One region of the Streptomyces sp. NBC_00461 genome, then DNA from elsewhere that is predicted to be linked to it. Evidence: riboswitches for the same ligand, from Rfam matches in the RefSeq annotation. Region 1 holds a riboswitch; the other holds the start of a gene.
The links. A riboswitch is a leader RNA that binds a small molecule or an ion and turns the genes downstream of it on or off. The one in region 1 is predicted to bind ZMP and ZTP.
Positions count from the first base shown of each region.

Region 1 (4,780 bases):
AATCGCGCCAGCGCCAGCGCCCCCGCGATCGCGATGACGAATCCCAGCACCGCCAGCCAGGCGAGCCCCTCCCGGGTACGGTCCCCGAGCCACACCACGCCCACCGCCGCGGGTCCGATCGTCTCGCCGATCACCAACCCGGCCGTCGCCGTGGTGACCGATCCACGCTGCAGGGCGGTGGTCAGCAACAGGAAGGCGGCACCTCCGCCGAGAAGGAGCGCGTACGTCGCCGGGTTGGTGAACAGTTCCGACGGTGCGAGTGAGTCGATCAGCCGTACCGACACCTCCACCACCCCGAACCCGAACCCGGCCCCCAACCCGAGCATCAGCGCCCGCCCCCGCCCGGACCACCGCCCGCCGACCAGCCCGAGCAGCAGCACGACCACGGCGACCGCGAGCATCGCCCACTTCAGAGCGGTCGACCCGGCGCGATCGCCCTCCTCCCCGGACGCCAGGCCCAGCATCGCGAGCCCGGCGCACACCACGCCGACGGCGCCCCACTCCACCCCGCTCAACCGCACATGCAGCAGCCGCGCCGCGACCACACCGGTGACCGCGAGGCTTGACGCGAGGGCCGCCGCGACCGCGTAGATCGGGATCGACCGCAGCGCCGCGATCTGCAGCACGAACCCCAGCCCGTCCAGCGCGAGCCCGGCCATGTACCGCCACTGCCGCAGCGCCCGCAGCAGCAGTGCCGCCTCTCCGCCCCCGCCCGCGGTCGCCGCCCGTGCGGCGACCGCCTGCAACACCGTCGCCGTACCGAAGCAAACCGCAGCGCCGAGAGCGCACACCATCCCAAAGATCACAAAGTGACTGTAGGGGAGGCGAGCAACGGTCGGGAGTGCTTCGGCGTACGCTCTCACCGATCTCTAGGCTGCCCCCCGAACACCGCAGGACAGCCGCACCAACGGGGAGACACGGACCGCACCGGTACGGGATCTCACACGCCGAGCACACCCCGCAGCTGACCGAGCCCCCAGTCCAGATCCTCCTTCCCGATCACCAACGGGGGCGCGATCCGCACCGTCGACCCGTGCGTGTCCTTCACCAGCACCCCACGCTCCATCAGCTTCTCCGACACCTCCCGCCCCGTCCCCAACGCCGGACTGATGTCGACGCCCGCCCACAGGCCCCGGCCCCGCACCGCCAACACCCGCCCGGTGCCGGTCAACGCCCCCAGCTCCCGGTGCAGATGGCCGCCCAGCTCGGCCGACCGCGCCTGGAACTCGCCCGTCCGCAGCATCGCGATCACCTCCAACGCCACCGCACAGGCCAGCGGATTCCCACCGAACGTCGAACCGTGCTCCCCGGGCCGGAACACCCCGAGCACCTCGGCGCTCGACACCACCGCGGACACCGGCACGATCCCGCCGCCCAGCGCCTTCCCGAGCACATACACATCGGGGACGACCCCCTCCTGCTCGCACGCGAAGGTCGCGCCCGTCCGCCCCAGCCCCGACTGGATCTCGTCCGCCACGAACAGCACGTTCCGCTCGCGCGTCAGCTCCCGCACCGCCGGCAGATAACCGGCCGGCGGCACCAGCACACCCGCCTCGCCCTGGATCGGTTCGAGCAGCACGGCGACCGTGTTCTCCGTCATCGCCGCCCGCATCGCCGTCAGATCGCCGTACGGCACGATCTCGAAGCCCGGCGTGTACGGCCCGAAGTCCGCCCGCGCCTCGGCGTCGGTGGAGAAGCTGATGATCGTCGTCGTACGGCCGTGGAAGTTGTTGCCCGCGACCACGATCTTCGCCATCTCCGCGGGCACGCCCTTGACCCGGTACCCCCACTTCCGGGCTGTCTTCACCGCGGTCTCCACCGCCTCCGCGCCCGTGTTCATCGGCAGCACCATCTCCATCCCGCACAGTTCGGCGAGCTCGGAGCAGAATGCCGCGAACCGGTCGTGGTGGAACGCCCGCGACGTCAGCGTCACCCGCTCCAGCTGCGCCTTCGCCGCCTCCACGAGCCGCCGGTTGCGATGGCCGAAGTTGAGCGCCGAGTAACCGGCCAGCAGGTCCAGATACCGCCTCCCCTCGACATCCGTCATCCACGCCCCGTCCGCGGACGCGACGACCACGGGCAGCGGGTGGTAGGTGGGCGCGCTGTGCGCGTCGGCGGCGGCGATGAGGCTCTCCGTAGCGGTCACGGGATCTCCAGAGGGTGCCAGAAGCTGAGGGTGTGCCCCTTCTTATCGTCGCTCGCATGGTGGACGCGGGACCTCCGCGTTCCGGCGCGCCCGGTAGTCTGACCGGCGGGCCGTGACTGGCGCGCTGGGATGGGATCGACCATCGGGGAGCGGCCTGCGAGTGAGCGAGTGCCGTGCGCCTGGGCCAACCGTGAACCGTGAATGCTTCAAGCCACGCCACCCGGAGGCCGACGACATGCCAGAGCAGCAGCCCCTGTCCACCGAGTCCACCGCCTTCCGCGCCGCCCTTGACGTGATCCGTGCCGTGGAGCCGCGGGTCGCCGACGCCATCGGTCAGGAGGTTCACGACCAGCGCGAGATGCTGAAGCTGATCGCCTCCGAGAACTACGCCTCCCCGGCCACGCTTCTCGCGATGGGCAACTGGTTCAGCGACAAGTACGCCGAGGGCACCATCGGCCGCCGCTTCTACGCCGGCTGCCGCAACGTCGACACCGTTGAGTCGCTCGCCGCCGAGCACGCCAAGGAGCTCTTCGGCGCCCGCCACGCCTACGTCCAGCCGCACTCGGGCATCGACGCCAACCTGGTCGCCTTCTGGTCGGTCCTCGCCCAGCGCGTGGAGACCCCCGCCCTGGAGAAGGCCGGTGTCCGCCAGGTCAACGACCTTTCCGAAGCCGACTGGGCCGAGCTCCGCCAGGCCTTCGGCAACCAGCGCATGCTCGGCATGTCCCTGGACGCGGGCGGCCACCTCACCCACGGCTTCCGCCCGAACATCTCCGGCAAGATGTTCGACCAGCGTTCCTACGGCACCGACCCCGGCACCGGCCTCATCGACTACGAGGCCCTGCGCGTCTCCGCCCGCGAGTTCAAGCCGCTGATCATCGTCGCCGGCTACTCCGCCTACCCCCGCCTCGTGAACTTCCGCATCATGCGCGAGATCGCCGACGAGGTCGGCGCCACGCTCATGGTGGACATGGCGCACTTCGCCGGTCTCGTCGCCGGCAAGGTCCTCACCGGTGACTTCGACCCGGTCCCGCACGCCCAGATCGTCACCACCACCACCCACAAGTCGCTGCGCGGACCGCGCGGTGGCATGGTCCTGTGCGACGACTCCCTCAAGGACCAGGTCGACCGCGGCTGCCCGATGGTCCTCGGCGGCCCGCTCCCGCACGTCATGGCAGCCAAGGCCGTCGCCCTCGCCGAGGCCCGGCAGCCTTCCTTCCAGGACTACGCCCAGCGCATCGTCGACAACTCGCGGGCGCTCGCGGACGGCCTCATGCGCCGGGGCGCGACCCTGGTGACCGGCGGCACCGACAACCACCTCAACCTGATCGACGTCGCCACCTCCTACGGCCTCACCGGCCGCCAGGCCGAGGCGGCCCTGCTCGACTCGGGCATCGTCACCAACCGCAACGCCATCCCGGCCGACCCCAACGGCGCCTGGTACACCTCCGGCATCCGCATCGGCACCCCCGCTCTGACCACCCGCGGCCTGGGCACCGCCGAGATGGACGAGGTAGCCGGCCTGATCGACCGTGTCCTCACCACGGCCGAGCCGGGCACCACCAAGTCCGGTGCCACGTCCAAGGCCCAGCACATCCTGGACCCGAAGATCGCGGACGAGATCTCGCACCGGGCCACCGACCTCGTGGCCGGCTTCCCGCTGTACCCGGAGATCGACCTGGGCTGACACACGGCCCCTCCGGAGTGGCAAACGCCCTCTTGAGTTGTCAAGGACCGGGGACTCCAAGGTCCGTGACCGTCGCAGCACAACCCACGACGGTCAAAGATCGATGAGTTCCTGTCGTGGCTCCTCGCGCGGCGGTCCGGCTCCCGGCCGGGCCGCCGCGCGGCGTATCAGCAACGTGCCGCCGGCGCCGACCACGAGCCCCACGGCCAGCCCCGGCACCGCCCACCAGAAACTGCCCCCGCGGGCCCCGGCCTGAGCGGCCGCGCCGCCGGTGGCCCGGGCCGCGGTCGCGCTCTCGCCTAGCCCGGCGAGCACCTTCTCCCGCTCCAGGTCCACGAGGATCGAGCGCGGCGCCCGGTGCCAGCGGATGTCGTCGTCCTCGATGTCCGGCGCCGGATCACTGCGTATCCAGGGCATGCCGTCCGCGGCCAGCAACAGCTGGTCCTGCCGCTCGACCGCCACGTCACCGCCCGGCGCGCGGTTCGTCTGCGGATAGCCTCCGACCCCCGTCAGGCCCCAGACCACGGTGAAGTCCACCGGCGGATAGCGGCCCTCCGCCCAGGCCTCCGGCACCCGCTCCGTCCCCGTGTAATCCGGCCTCAGCAGCTGCCGGAGGTGAGCGAAGGCGGGCTGCCCCGCCTTCAGCACCGTCGTCTGACCCGTGCCGCCCGCGATGATCATCGCCAGGTCCGGAAAGTCCCGCATGTGTGCCTGTGCTCCCACCTGTGCCGGCACCCGCACCGGTGCCCGAGTCCGTCCCTCCATCTGTGCCGCGGTGTGCGTCCGGCCTTCTGCTCGGGCCCGGTCCTGTGCAACCGCCGCCGCACCTCTCGGCATCCCGCTCAGGACCAGTGCTGCCGCCGTCGGCAGAAGTGCCGTGAACCTCGCCGCCCTCGACATGCTTCGGCCTGCCACCCCTTCACGAGCTCCGCGCCTCCATCCCCGCA
Region 1 covers NZ_CP107902.1:6,143,297-6,148,076, forward strand. The annotation lists gene OG870_RS28900 (DMT family transporter) at 1-794, opposite strand, end outside; gene rocD (ornithine--oxo-acid transaminase) at 941-2,146, opposite strand; ZMP/ZTP riboswitch at 2,249-2,338, shown strand; gene OG870_RS28910 (glycine hydroxymethyltransferase) at 2,382-3,833, shown strand; gene OG870_RS28915 (hypothetical protein) at 3,927-4,538, opposite strand.

Region 2 (4,780 bases), 3.7 Mb from region 1:
CGGGCGTTGACGGCGTACTGCGGCTGGTACGCCACCGAGGTGCTGGACGTGAAGCGCAGTCACGGCGAGGACTTCGCCGTCGTCCGGGGTGGCACCCACCATCTGCGGACCCCGGCGACCAAGGGCCACGATCAGCCCTGCACCGTGCTGAAGTCGGAGGACTGGCCGCATCCGTGGCCGCGTCCGGCCGCCGGGAGCGACCGGGTCACCGTGGCGGGGCAGCTGTGCACGCCCAAGGACGTACTGGCACGCCGGGTGCCCGCACCCGGACTCAGGGCCGGCGACCGGGTGGTGTTCTCACTGGCGGGCGCCTACGCGTGGAACATCTCCCACCACGACTTCCTGATGCACCCCGGGCCCGGATTCCACTTCCTCGACGCCGGATCCGCCGCTCCCACGGCGGCGTGACAGCGGTCCGTCGGCGGCGGGCACGCCGCTGCCGAGGATGCATGTGTTCGCCACGTGACATTTGATTCACGATCCTCGGCGGGACGCGACCAGCCTGCGGCAAAGTCAAGGGCCGCCCGGTGTTCCGGGCGGCCCTTGACAGGTGCGTGCGATGCGGCGTCGGTCTGCTAGAGGGCCTCGGGCAGCCCGGTCCCCGCGGCTCCCATGTGGGCGACCCGGTCCAGCTGCCCGAGGTTGTTGAGCCGGTTCAGCTGCTGCAGCTGCTCGGAGGGGCGCGGCACCTCGGCCCTGCGGTCCGCCGGGATGCCGGTCGCGGCGAGGGAGTCAATCGTGCTGATCGGGTTGAGCTCGCTCCCGTCCCGGTTCTGGATGGTCGAGTCGGACGCGCTGGCAAGGGGCGCCGCAAGGGCGGTGATGCCGGCGGCGAGACCAACCGCGGCAACGATACGTCGTGTTGAGATCATGCTTTTCACAACGTCACCGGGCCTCCGGCGGACACGGGCACATCGCTGCGCTCACCCATCAGGGGCAGCGCTCCGGCTGCGCTTGCCGAGGCCGCCCTGGCGGAGGAGTCTCGGATGAGAGGCCCTCCGCGGCCCGCTCCTCGTCGGGTCGCGGCCCTCGAAGGAGGTCATCATGGGCACCGCGGCAACCCCTGCCTTCAACGCCGACACCCTGCGCCGGGGCGTCGAGGGACACACGGCGACAGACCTTCTGTCGCTCTATGCGGACGACGCGCAAGTGCGCATCGTGGACCGCAACACCCAACCCAGCAAGCCCAAGGTCCTGCACGGTCGCGACGAGATCGGCGCGCTGTTCGAGGACATCTACAGCCGTGACATGACGCACAAGGTGGATCACTGCATCATCGAGGGCGACCATGCCGCCTACAGCCAGTCCTGCGAGTACTCGGACGGTACGCGCGTCCTGGCCGAGTCGATGATCACGTTGCGCGACGGAAAGATCACCGAAGAAATCCTGATCCAGGCATGGGACGAGTAGGAGGCAGAACCGCGAGGGTCCAGGTCAGCACCCGGTTGACCTGGACCTTCTCGGCCCGTGCGGCGCTGGGGCGGGTACGTCCTGCCCGGCCTCGGCGGCCACTGCCAAATTCCGCAGTAGTTCGGCCAGTGTCCGTTGCTCTACTGCGCTCAGTGCTGAGAGCAGCGCGATCTCGCCCGCTTCCTCCGTCGCCGCATGCTGCTCGAAGGCGGCGTTTCCCGCATCGGTGAGCCGGACCCGTACGCGCCGGCGGTCGGCCGTCTCGTGCGTGCGGGTGATCAGCCAGGCCCGTGACACCGGCGACGAGGCGGGGGCCAGGGCGCTCGCGACCGAGGTCGCCCGCTGGGCCGGGGTCATCGGTGCCGTTCGCATCGAGGCCCAGGCGACCGGTTTCCTCGCCGGGGTCGATCCGACGGCCCCGCCGCAGCACAGCGAGGACATCGGTTAGGGTCATGGCGGGCCGTGACTGGCGCTGAGGTGGAGTACCACCGGGGAGCGGCCACGCGGAGTCGATGCCGTGCGCCTGGGCGATCAGGTCACACCAGCCCAGGAGTGGATCATGTCCCAGGCCCGGCTCATGGACGGCACGTCGCTCGCCCGGCGGATCGTCGAGGACACCGCCGAGCGGGCGGCCGGCCTCACCGACCGCACCGGCACGGCGCCCTGTCTGGCGACGGTGCTGGTCGGCGAGGACCCCGCCTCCGTCACCTACGTCCGCATGAAGCAGAACCGCTGCCGCAAGGCCGGCATCGAATCCCGGCACGTGGAACTGCCCGCGGCCACGACCACCGAGGAACTCGTCGCCACCCTGCGCTCACTGTCCGACGATCCCGGCGTGCACGGCATCCTGCTGCAGCACCCGATGGGTGAACACATCGACGAGCGGGCCGCGTTCGAGGCGATCGCGCCCGAGAAGGACGTCGACGGCGTCACCTTCGCCTCCTTCGCGACGATGAGTTTCGGCCTGCCGGGCTTCGTGTCGTGCACGCCGGGCGGCATCATGCGGCTGCTCGACGCGTACGACGTCGACCCGTCCGGCAAGCGGGCCGTCGTCGTGGGCCGCAGCGCCATCCTCGGCAAGCCGGTCGGCATGCTGCTGCTCGCCCGCGACGCGACGGTGACGTACTGCCACTCGCGCACCCGGGACCTGTCCTCCGTGGTCCGGGGAGGCCGACATCGTGGTGGCCGCCGTGGGGCGGCCGCGGCTGATCCGGGGCGAGGACGTCAAGCCCGGCGCCGTCGTGATCGATGCCGGCTACAACCCGGGCAACGTGGGCGACGTGGACTTCGACTCCGCCGTGGAGCGTGCCGGTCTCATCACTCCCGTGCCGGGCGGTGTCGGTCCGATGACGATCGCCACGCTGCTGGAGCAGACCGTCGATGCCGCCGCCCGGCAGCTCGGAGTGTGATCAGCGCATCCAGGCGCTGTACGACTCGACATCGCCGGCCCTGACGCCGTACTCGGGCTCGGCCTTGGTCAGGACGGTCTCCAGGCCGAGCACGGCGCCGGTGGACGGGTCCATGATCAGCATCCGGCGGTTGCCGGGAGCGTCGTACACGTACGCCTGGCCGCGCCGCCCGAGCCGGTCGGTCACCTGGCCGACCGGGCGCAGCCCCTCGGCGTCCGCCAGAAGCCGGGCAAGCGTCGCGGACTCCCGGGCGCCGAGGGTCCAGTGGTCCAGCAACTCGGCGACGACGTCGAGGAGTTCGGGAGTCGTCAGCCCAGTGTGGTGGGTGTACGCGGCTTCCTGCAGATAGGCCCGCAGCCGGGCCGGGTCGGCCGGAGGGGGCGACTCGGGCGGCGCGTCGCTCCAACTCGGCGGATACGTCTGGCTGCTGATGACATGGCCGTCCTCGACCAGGTGCGGATCGCCGCCCTCGTCGCGCAGGACCGGCCGGCCGGGGTGTCGCGGGTCGGTCGCCACCACCAGCTCGGTGTGGCTGCCGTCGGCCTTCCAGCGCACGATTCGTTCCTCCGGCAGCGTGATCGGGGGCTTGTCCTCGCTCATGCCCATGCTCCAGGACTGCACGTGCGTGCCCTTGCGCAGCTTCGGCGCACCGTCCGCGGCGATCTGCTGCTGTGCCCGGCCGGCGAGCTGATCCAGGGGTACGGGGGTGGAGTCGGCCTGGACGACGAGCGCGCGGGGTGCGGCGACCGCGGGGGCCGTGCTCGGGCCGCCGAGCGTCAGCGTCAGCACGGTCGCGGCGACGACCGCGGTGGCCGCGAGACTCCACACGAGCCGGGTGCGGCGGCGGCCTGGAGGCCGTTCGTGCAGCAACTGGTTGAGCCGGCGCTCGGCATGGTGGTCGAGGGGGCCGTCGCCGTAGTGGGGGCCGTCGGACGGCGCCGGGTTGGCGCGGCGCAGGAGTTCGAGTTCGTCAGCCATGGTCGTGCTCCTTCGCGGCTGTCGGACCGGCCGTGGGTGCGGGGCGCATGCGGTCTATCTCGGTTCTGAGCCGGTGCCGGGCGCGGTGCAGCCGCATCGACGCGGCCCGGCTGCCGCAGCCGAGGGCAACGGCGACCTCGTCGATGCCCAGTTCCTCCCACGCCGTCAGGCGCAGCACCTCCCGGTCGGCCTCGGAGAGCCGGGCCAGTGCGTCATGCACCCAGGAACCCGCCGTCTCCGCGTCGGGACTGTCCACGATCTGCCTGCCGCGCGCGGTCTCGTCGTTGCCCAGCCGGTCGACCAGCCGGCGGCGCCGGCCGTAGCCGCGTACCGCGTTCGCCAGGCAGTTGCGTGCCACGCCGTACAACCAGGGCAGCGGGGAGCCGGGCAGGTCCGAGCGGCGCCGCCAGGCGACCGTGAACACCTCCGCCACCACTTCCTCCACCTCGTCGGCCCGCCCGTCCAGTCGCCGCGCGACATAGCGGCTGACCGCCCAGTAGTGCTCGCGATAGGCAGCGGCGAAGATCTCGTCGTTGCTCATGTTCCGTTCGTGTCCGGCACCGGCCGGATCGTCACACCCGCTTCCGTGATTCTCGTCGCGTCATCCGAGTGTGACCGGTGTGCCGGGCCCGGACACAGGCGGGGTATGAGGCACCTCAAGTGGTTGACGACCACTGACCACAAGACGATCGGGACGCTCTATCTCGTCACGTCGTTCGCGTTCTTCCTGATGGGCGGCGTCATGGCGCTGCTGATGCGCGCCGAGCTCGCCCGGCCGGGTCTGCAGATCATGTCGAACGAGCAGTTCAACCAGGCGTTCACGATGCACGGCACGATCATGCTGCTGATGTTCGCGACGCCGCTGTTCGCCGGCTTCACCAACTGGATCATGCCGCTGCAGATCGGCGCGCCCGACGTGGCGTTCCCGCGGCTGAACATGTTCGCCTACTGGCTGTACCTGTTCGGCTCGACCATCGCGGTCG
Region 2 covers NZ_CP107902.1:9,883,270-9,888,049, reverse strand. The annotation lists gene OG870_RS45685 (type III PLP-dependent enzyme) at 1-408, shown strand, start outside; gene OG870_RS45680 (hypothetical protein) at 576-872, opposite strand; gene OG870_RS45675 (nuclear transport factor 2 family protein) at 1,045-1,410, shown strand; gene OG870_RS45670 (hypothetical protein) at 1,679-1,858, shown strand; ZMP/ZTP riboswitch at 1,863-1,946, shown strand; partial or broken gene OG870_RS45665 (bifunctional 5,10-methylenetetrahydrofolate dehydrogenase/5,10-methenyltetrahydrofolate cyclohydrolase) at 1,970-2,819, shown strand; gene OG870_RS45660 (CU044_5270 family protein) at 2,820-3,797, opposite strand; gene OG870_RS45655 (RNA polymerase sigma factor) at 3,790-4,338, opposite strand; gene ctaD (aa3-type cytochrome oxidase subunit I) at 4,444-4,780, shown strand, end outside.
Region 2: another riboswitch for ZMP and ZTP. It lies ahead of OG870_RS45665 (bifunctional 5,10-methylenetetrahydrofolate dehydrogenase/5,10-methenyltetrahydrofolate cyclohydrolase); the one in region 1 lies ahead of OG870_RS28910 (glycine hydroxymethyltransferase).